DNA from 3 places in the Paenibacillus sp. FSL H7-0756 genome. Region 2 is predicted to be linked to each of the others. Evidence: riboswitches for the same ligand, from Rfam matches in the RefSeq annotation. Region 2 holds a riboswitch; each other region holds the start of a gene.
The links. A riboswitch is a leader RNA that binds a small molecule or an ion and turns the genes downstream of it on or off. The one in region 2 is predicted to bind cyclic di-GMP.

Region 1 (3,283 bases), on a different contig from region 2:
TTGAACCATATTCAACGCCGCCAGGTGATTCGCTTCATCCGTCGCTCCCGTGCAATCCGCAAGGATCAGACACTCGTACCCCCGGTCATTGGCCTCCCGCATCGTGGTGTGTACACAGACATCGGTAGTAATACCAGTCAGAATCAGATGGGTAATTCCTTTATTCCTCAGGATCAGGTCCAGGTCCGTTGCGTAAAAGCTCCCTTTGCCCGGCTTGTCTATAATGTACTCTCCGCGGGCAGGCGCCAGCTCCTCAATGATCTGCCAGCCGCGCTCCCCCCGTACGAGGATTCGTCCCGCCGGTCCTTCGGAGCCGATCTCAGCCCCGATCTGGCGGCTGCGCCACCGTTTGTTCGCCGGCAGATCCGACAGATCCGGCTTATGCCCCTCGCGGGTATGAATCACGGTGAACCCTTCGATGTCCCGGATACGTGCCAGCAGCCGCTGAATGGGCTGAATCGCCCGCGCCGTTAATGAGAGATCATAACCCATTCTCTCGACGTAACCGCCCTTGCCGCAAAAATCCGTCTGCATGTCGATAATCATCAGCGCTGTCTTCGCCGGGTCCACTGCCCCGTCATAAGGCCAGATGTAAGGTGTTGCTGCAATCTGCATGGTTTATGCTCCTCTCCTGATGTCGCTATCTCTATTAATGTTAGTTTAGTTAACATTAACTCGCGTTTCTTTGGTATGAGTTAGATTATATTACAATGAATTTGCGATGTCTTCGGTTTTATTACGAAATAATACACTGAATGTTTGTGTTTATTTACATAGTTAACACATACATTACATAATCATTCGCAATACTGCTTATTAAAAAGGAACACTCCGGGTTTTGCCAAGCCCAAGGTGTTCCAACAGTTGAATACCCGCATTTCTTCTCATCTTCCTCTTCCATAAGCTGTAAGCGCTGGGAAACCAGTTTTTTTGTCGAAATAGAGCTGCATATTTCGAGTTTTTTGATAAATAGGCATAATATAGTTGAAAAATAGCTCTTTAAGTACTAGAATTAAGCTTGTTTGCAGAAGTTAATGACGCATAAGAACTATTTATGATTCTTTTTGTCGATTGCAGTCGATCACAATTCATCACCTCTACAGGATGTATATCATTGATCTATTTCTAAAGGCAAACTTCCCGAAAGGGCAGGACGCAAAGCTATGGGCCTAAGAACGCCAGAATCCGCGTTTACGGTTGCCAGGCTGCCAATAGAGACCACTTAAGCCAGCTGTTCAGGAGGAAGACTTCCGGGCTTGATGATGTTCTTTTTCTGTACGAATTGCCATTGATCATACGAAAAAGTGAGGTTACAACCATGCCGCAGCAGGATATCGAACCAAGCCGATATGAATTCGTAGAGTCCCTGATGCTTGAACGTAAAGGTCTCCTGGATTCATTCTCTGTGGAGGGCCGGACTTCTGACGGGACAACTGGAGATAAGAATGGAATTATCCTCGTGCAGGACAACCAGATATTCATTACTCCCCCGCTCCCCGGAGGCGCTCCCGCCCGCATTTCTGCGATCCACCCTGTTGTCCTGAAGATCAACTGGAAGACCGTTACAGAGCCAACCGAGGTGACCAAGTCAGATTATATTACCTGGGAGATCTGCGAGAAGCCGCAGTATGAAATTACCGTATCGCCTGACAAGCTCAAGGTCCACTTCACTTTATACCGTGCAGAGAAGTACGCCTGGAATCTGGTTAACTGTCCCGCCGCCTTCGAGGCGGTCGTCCGTGCCCAGCCCAACCCGGCGGTGCTGCTGTCCACGCTCACCATAGAACAGATTATTTCTTCACTGGACAACCGTTTCATTCTGCGCAGCCTGAACATTCCCGCCCTGTACGCGGAGCTGGAGAATCCTACATATCTTCCCGTATGCATCGCAGAAGGAAGAGCTCCGCTGCCCGGCAAGGAAGCCCGGCTGGAATTCCTGCTGCCGGAGCATACACTGGAGGGGAACAGAATGCTTGGGGGACAGGAATCCCCCGCTCAGAAGCCTGCGGAACCCTTGGAGTATCTCCGTTTCCCGGGAGCTCCCTTTACCTTTGCAGGTGAGGTCTTCGCCCGCAAACTGCCGCCGGAGGAAGGCATTCCCGGCCTCGACACAGACGGAAGGGTTCTGCCCCCTCCCCCGCCGCAGGATATCTACTTTGCTGCCGGCAATCATGCCAAGCTCCTTCCCTGCGGTAATATCGTAGCCAACCACACAGGCAGACCCCGCATCTGCGGAGGAAGCGGCAGCATCCGGATCTGCGACTTCCCTCCGCTCTGTCTGCTGACCAGAGAGATGACAGAGCCTGCGGGCGACGTTATGTTCGCAGGCGACATTATTGTACCGGGAGATCTGGAAGGATCTGTACGGATCGAAGCCCTGGGGAATGTGTACGTCTATGGCGATATCCGCCAATCTACGATTATAGCCACCGGCAGTATTTATGTTAGCGGCCAGGTTACCGGCAGCGGCCTGTACGCCGGATATGCCGGGGTACAGCAGCATCGTCTGCACAGCCTCGCAGGACTGCTGCGTATAGAAGTGGACGGACTGCGTGAGGCGGCACGCCAGCTGGCCAAGAACGTAGAGTCCCGGCAGCAATCGGTGAATTACGGTCTGGTGGTCATGCTGCTGCTGGAGGATAAATACAACCACCTCGATAGCCTGATCCGCGATCTTGAGGCTACCCTGAGCCGTATGAACGGAGAGTTCGGCTCCGGCACAGACCCGCTCCGGCATATGCTTGAGGTGTTCACCCACCCGGGGCAATTCACCGGATACATTACGGATAGTGTCCTAAGCAGCTTCTCCAGGCTGCTCCTCAAGCTGGGCGAGGAGATCGAACTGCTCGAGGAGGAGCATGCAGTAATTAATCTCGCCCGTTCGCAAGGCAGCCGCCTGGAGTCCGGCGGCAAGCTGCTTGTGCGGGATTCTTGTTAAGTACTACTAGATAAGGAGAAGTGAGAGCATGCGATATAACCGTCTAGGCAATAGCGGCCTTCAGGTGTCCGCCCTGGGTCTTGGAACCAATTCATTCGGTAAACGGGCAGATCAGGAGACCTCGGTCCGCATTCTGCACACCGCTATGGGTCAGGGCATCAATTTCATCGATACCGCCAATATCTATGCCGGCTCTGAATCGGAGCGGATCATCGGCCTTGCGCTTGAGGGCAGACGCCATAACGCAGTGCTGGCGACCAAAGCCGGATTGCCGAAGCATGAGGGACCCGGCGGCAGCGGCTCTTCGCGCCATCACCTGATGCAGGAGCTGGAGGGCAGCCTGCG
Region 2 (3,283 bases):
CGTTGTCGGTACTGCTGTTGCAGCCGGAGCAGGTATGGATGTGTTGCCTGCTCTGGAGAAAAGTGCACTTGAAGGTACGGTTCCCTTCACCTGGCTGGGGCTCTGCCACATCAGATGGACATTCGCATCGCCTGCATTCTCGTAATACTCTACCTTGATATCGTATAGTTGCCCGGCAGTCAAGGCTATGGTTCCTGTGCGGGCCGTTCCGCTCTGCTTAACCCAGCTGTCAATGACGGCTGTACCGTTCACCCACAAGCGGATACCGTCATCCGATGTAGTATAGAACTGATAGCTCTCACTGTAAGCCGGCTTAATCTGGCCGGTCCAGCGGATCGAGAAGTAATCTACGCCGAGTGCGGCATTAGGAGTACTCTGACGCCAATTGAAGCTGATGACATCATCGTTACGGACCATAACCGGTGTTCCCGAGAGCGTCATGTTCTTGAAGTATTCTCCAAGCAAGCCATTCTGGGCAGGCTTACTCTCCGGATCACCGGAGGTTGGGACCGGCTTCGGCGCAACGGTTGGCGCCGGTGTTGCGGTTGGCGCCGGTGTCGGCGTTGCGGTTGGCGTCGGTGTCGGTGTCGGCGTCGGCGTTGCTGTAGGCGTCGGCGTTGCGGTTGGCTTAGGAGCCGCCGCCGGAGCAGACCAGGCCTTATATTGGTCACGGGTCAGTGTGTAGCTGTCATTCATAAAATTCTTGATCGTAGCTGTGCTGTTATTCTCGTAGAGCATCTTGCCCCAGTTCATCATAAACACGTAATTCTGCTGATTCAGCTTCAGCTTCGAGATGTTCGGCATTTCACCATTCTCGCCGATGCCGATCGGTTTGCCGCCAGCCAGACTGGTCAGATCATCATGATATTTATTGGAGTAGTCGTTATTATATATATCTGCTGCCAGCACATCCACTCTGTCCGCACCCGGATAAGTCCGCGGATAGGGATCGGAGTTTGCATTAGGCGCATTCGGGTTCCATACCCAGAGCAGATTATTTAACTGATGAACGTTCACGAACCGGTCATACATAATATTCCACAGGGATGTAAAATTATCTTTCTTCCCCCACCAGAACCAGCCGCCGTTCATTTCGTGGTAAGGTCTCCAGAGGATCGGAACCTTAGCATCCCGCAGGCTTTTCAGAGAGACAGCTACTTTATCCAAATCGGTGATCAGCGCATTATACTCTGGCGTTCCGGGGGTTACGTATTTGTTAAATTGCGCCTGGGTGATTGACTTCTGCACATTGGACCATTCGTACTTGGTGCCCGGCAGATTCTGGTGAAAGGTCATGGCGACAATGCCGCCCGCTCTGGACCAGTTCGTCGCACTCCAGACGATATTTTTGCGTTGTGCAGCTACTCCGCTCTCACTCTGCCCACCGATTGCTCCCAGCTCATAACCATGCAGTGCTGCGTATTGTCCGCTTGTTCCCTTCAGCTTGTTGCTCAGCTCATCCGGACTCTCGAAATAGTCATGCTGGCCTGTAATGATTCCATTTCCCGAGATACCATACAGATTATTCAGCAGCTTGACCGCCTCCGCTGAGGCGTTAGGGTTCACCGGCGCTCCTTCAGAGGAGGCAGCCTTGACGGTGGAAGGGGCGATTCCCAGTCCCACAGGTACAGCAGACAATACCACGGCCAGCGACAGCACAGCGCAGAGCAAACGAGACTTACGGTAAGTTTTCACAATATTCTCTTCCTTTCGGTAGCCAGGCTGCCACTCTTGCGAAGGCCCTATAGCTTTGCGTCCCTGTCTTTCGATCAGGTTTGCCTTTGTCGTTTTGGAAGGATCAATCCCTCTTACCGTAAATTATCGTCTTTATGCAATTTTTTTGTAGAGCAAACGCGAATTTTTCCGAATAAATAGTTCCGAGTACCTGTTTTGATTCTGTAACAAATGGTTAAATAGATAAGTTAGACCTACGAAATGAACTGATGTAGCGCTATATCCTCCCAGTCCAGAGTAATACGGATATTATCTTCCTCTACCAGCTCCGACCCCGTCTGCACCTCAATGAACTCCACATCGGTAAGAGCAAGAATGGCATGCTTGGTCCCTTCCGGTATCCGCACCACATCTCCCGCCTTCACCGTATGCATCTTCTCATTGATGACAATACTGGCTTCCCCGCTGACGAAGGTCCAGATTTCACTGCGTTTGTGATGCAGCTGATAGCTGATATTTTTACCCTCATTGATGAAAATCCGCTTGGTCAGCACCTCGTTGCCCTCATCATATTTCACATAATCTATCACCTTGTAATGACCCCAGCGGCGTTCCTCGTACATCGGTCTTTGTTCAAAAGACTTCAGCACTTCCTTGATCCGCGGACTCTCGGTCTTGTGCGTCACCAGAATACCGTCCGGGCTGGCGGCGATAATCAGATCCTTCGCCCCGATCACGGTAATCGGAATATCCAGCTCGTTAATGAGACAGGTGCCTTCGGAGTCTGCTGTTACGAAGCCTTTACCGACATGGTTGCTGCTCATTTCTTCGGTAAGGGTGTTCCAGGTACCCAGGTCCTTCCAGAATCCGGCGTACGGCTGCACGACGATGTTCTCCTCTTTCTCCACCACTTCATAATCGAAGCTGATGGACGACAGCAGCTTATACTGCTTCTGCAGCTCCTCGTAATTCAGCGGCAATCCTTTGCGCTGCAGGATATCCAGCAGGTAACCCAGACGGAAGGCGAACACCCCGCAGTTCCAGAGCGCGCCTTGGCTGATCAGCTCCTCGGCCTGCACACGGTCCGGCTTCTCCTGAAAGTGGCTGACCTGCAGATAACCATTCGCTCCCGCATCTGCGCCGGTTGGAATAATGTAGCCGTATTTCTCCGAAGCATGCTCGGGAACTACGCCCATCAACGCCAGGTTCGCCCCGCTCACCAGCATGGTGTTCTCCAGCTGCAGCACCGTTTCGAAAAAGGAGGATTCCACGTATGGGTCCACCGGCAGAATCGCCACGGTCTCGCTTGGAGACACCCCCGCGATGGAATACAAATAGGCCGCCGTCAGCGCAATGGCCGGGAAGGTATCCCGCCGCTCCGGCTCCACGATGATCGGCACCTCGCTGCCGAGCTGACTCTGGATCATCTCCACCTGGCTGCGTCCGGTCGCCAGATAAGAGGACCCGGCCATGCCGTTCTCCTCCAGCTGTCTCCATACCCGTTGTACCATTGATTCCGGTTCACCTGCCGGACTTGCCAGTACCTTCAGAAATTGCTTGGAGCGTGAATCATTGGACAACGGCCAGAGCCGCTTGCCGGAGCCGCCTG
Region 3 (3,283 bases), on a different contig from region 2:
CTGTCGGTGTTGGCGTCGGCTTCACTGTTGGTGTTGGCGTCGGCTTTACGGTTGGTGTTGGCGTCGGCTTCACAGTTGGCGTTGGCGTCGGCTTCACTGTTGGCGTTGGCTTTGGAGTTGGAGTGCACACAGGTGTAGGTGATGGTTTTATGGTCGGTGTTGGTTTCACTGTCGGTGTCGGTGTTACTGTTGGAGTCGGTGTTACCGTCGGTGTTGGTTTCACTGTCGGTGTAGGCGTTACTGTCGGTGTTGGCGTTACTGTCGGTGTAGGTTTCACTGTCGGCGTTGGTGTAGCCGTTGGTGTCGGTGATGGACTAGGTGTCGGCGTTGCGGTCGGCGTCGGACTCGGCGGCGGCCCCTCTCCCTCGTACATTCCAAGGTGCATCTCAACCCCGCCGCTAAAAAATTTTGCAATCAGGGTCCCGTACAGCTCTGCTCCGGCATAATGAACATCCGCTTGGGGGGCGAGAATACTACCATAGAAAGAGGTATAAGCGATATTCACCTCAGAAGCCTCGTAAAAGTTGAACAACACTTGACTGGCTCTGCCGTTATTCATTGCAAAACTAGGCACATTGACTGTAGACCCGCTAATATTAATAATCAACGTAGCGTTCGGGGCAATGTTAAACTGGATATTATTTGTTTTTGCCAGAGTCGGGGCATCCAGATGAACAACATTGAAGGCATCCGGCGCATTTATGGTTAGTGTCCCATAGTTATTGGCTACCGATTTCGTATCGGCCAAGGCCCCATACTCTGTAGATCGGGAGATCAGCATCTGCTGCTCGGCGGCAAAATCAATCGGGCTGGCATTTTTCTTCCCGCCTTTGATGTTGACACCAGGCTCATTGGCGGTAAAGCTATCCCCAAATACCACATTTCCATAGATCTCTCCACTGCCTGAATGTACAAAATTCTTGCCGGCCACAAGTACATCCGTCGGCGCAGCATCCCTGTATGCTCTGGCTACCCCGTAACCTCCGGTGAGGGTAATGTTCCCTGCCGCTGCCAGGCGGCCTTCAATCTGATCATTGCCTTGCGTAAAATCCCCGAGAATAAAAGCATTAAAATTCCCTGCGATTCCTAAAACCGGTGTTGGAGTATACGGTACCCCTGAAGCTGCTCTAACATCTGTCCCCCACGTAAAGGTACTGGATAAGGTCAATAGGCCCGCCATTATGATGGCGGCTGTTTTACGTACTCTTTTTTTCAATAGTCCACACCTCCTAGTTACTATTCTATGAATCTGTCACGCGACTATAACAACAAAAAAGACCGCCACGAAGGGTTAGCTTCACGGCGGCCGGACGACCTTAGCCTCAACTTATAGAGACAGTAGATTCCTGACTTTGCGTCCCGTTCTTTCGATACGGTTTGCGTTTGTACATGATTTCGGTATGAAATTGTGATTTGCTTATGTAAATTCGTTGTTGAGTCTATGACATTTGTTACTTTTGTACTAATTTCAGTTTATCCGCTCGCCCACCCTATTGTCAATCCATTCCCAGTATATTTCTTGAAATTATTTTCGCGATGACTCCTCATTTAACCCTTGTACCATAAGGGTTTATGGGCGAGTCTCTTTTTAGCCGCCGACGAAAAAAGTCGAGAAATCAGAGAATTGGCTGCAGCCGTTTATCTCTCTTCTCTATAATTATATGAATTTATATTATTAAAATTTGATGCATTTGTCCTATTTTATTAGTCTCACCCCGTCTCGGCTTACTGTCCGCTCCTATTCAATGCAATTTTACCTATTTGCGGGCATGTCAGCTCTAAAAAAAGTGCCGCCCATAGGGACGACACCTGCTAATAGAATTCATATATTTTGAATAAAATGTCGCCTAGGCAGACCCGAATAGCTGAATCCAGCCAATCATCGATACCCATAGCGGAACACTTAGAATGATCCCGAATACCAAACCACGGCGGAGACTTCCTTCATGACTCATTGCCATTCTCCTTTGAGCTGATTTATTTTTCAATCTTTATTATTTCAATTTTAATATATAATAATTCGTTCTATTTTTTTGTGAAAAATATCACATTATTTAAGTTAATTTATAAAACCCATTGATTAATTTTTGAAAGGTGAGTTACAATGCGAATATACGTTCTCTTCAAGGAGTTGAGAGGGATGCACAGAGCAGAGAGCCAGGATAACCTGCTGGTCAAATCCTATATTTTGCTGCCGCTTATTCTATCCGCCTTCGAGCGCGATGCTTCTGCTATATCCTCAGAGCTGCGCACGCCTGCGCCTTATCTGGAGGTGATCCAGAGGGCCGTCCATGCCGCTTCTGCCGATCTGCGGGAGACCCGTGCCGGGATGCGCGCCCGTGGTCTGAAGGTCTATGAACAGCAGCGGCTGGAGGCGGGCGTTGAAGCCAGATTCGTCTGCAGGGGTTATCACGAGCGGATGCTGCTGCTGGATGATGTGATTGCCGCCCAGGCCACTCTGCATATGCGCAGATATCTGGGTATGGAGAAGACGGAGCAGGGCCCGAAGCAGAGCTAACAAAGAAGCCTGCCGCAAGCGGCAGACTTCTGCATGAAATGATCACCCGGATGCGGTTACATTAACAACGTCCAATACCCTAACGTGCCGCATATAACCACCACAGCTACCGGATACAGGATTCTCCGGCTCACCTGATCCCGGAACGCAAGAAACAAACAAAGCATACAAAGCCATGCAATTAGAAGGCTTCCCATCTATTATGCATACGCTCCTTCCCGGCATTTCTGCCCCTCTCCAGCGGTAGACCGCCTCAGAGCACAACTATCCTTATATATAGGAAGATTTCCCGCCGAATATCCCAATTATACCAGCTGATAACCAATCCAGAGCAATTTTTCTTCAAAATGCCGGCAAGAAATTCACAATTCCTCTTCCAGCACAGGATATTCCCAGAAACCCAGACGTCCCTTAGCAGGTATAGGATGTACCAGCGGAACAACTTCCTCCAGCTTCCAGGCATACCTTCCTTCGGCATAATTGCCGAATACATATTCATTGCCACCCGGCCAGCCTTGCTGCGCAAGCTCCGGCGTCACCTCACAGCAATCCGCAAGGCGGCTGACCGCAATGATCCTGCCGGTTGGCAGATTGTCCGCAGTGTAGCCGTGACGGGCCAGCAACGACTGATACGGCTCCGTCCGGCAGATCGCCTTATTCACCTGCATCCCGGCATGAATGGCTAACTCCCCCCGGTAAGCGGTCCGCCAGCTCCGGGTTTCGATTTGTTTTTCTCCCAGCGCAATTAAGGTGGCCCACGGCTGG

Region 1: linked by a shared signal. The riboswitch ahead of NST04_RS05490 (flagellar assembly protein A) and the one ahead of NST04_RS27505 (PA14 domain-containing protein) in region 2 are both predicted to bind cyclic di-GMP.
Region 3: linked by a shared signal. The riboswitch ahead of NST04_RS01070 (choice-of-anchor A family protein) and the one ahead of NST04_RS27505 (PA14 domain-containing protein) in region 2 are both predicted to bind cyclic di-GMP.

Annotation. Positions count from the first base shown of each region.
Region 1 is NZ_JBBOVT010000001.1:1,223,663-1,226,945, reverse strand. It holds gene biuH (biuret amidohydrolase) at 1-615, opposite strand, end outside; cyclic di-GMP riboswitch class I at 1,121-1,213, shown strand; gene NST04_RS05490 (flagellar assembly protein A) at 1,289-2,938, shown strand; gene NST04_RS05485 (aldo/keto reductase) at 2,967-3,283, shown strand, end outside.
Region 2 is NZ_JBBOVT010000003.1:378,058-381,340, reverse strand. It holds gene NST04_RS27505 (PA14 domain-containing protein) at 1-1,695, opposite strand, end outside; cyclic di-GMP riboswitch class I at 1,710-1,790, opposite strand; gene NST04_RS27500 (sugar phosphate nucleotidyltransferase) at 1,929-3,283, opposite strand, start outside.
Region 3 is NZ_JBBOVT010000001.1:245,826-249,108, forward strand. It holds gene NST04_RS01070 (choice-of-anchor A family protein) at 1-1,216, opposite strand, end outside; cyclic di-GMP riboswitch class I at 1,299-1,392, opposite strand; gene NST04_RS01075 (hypothetical protein) at 2,141-2,518, shown strand; gene NST04_RS01080 (ASCH domain-containing protein) at 2,881-3,283, opposite strand, start outside.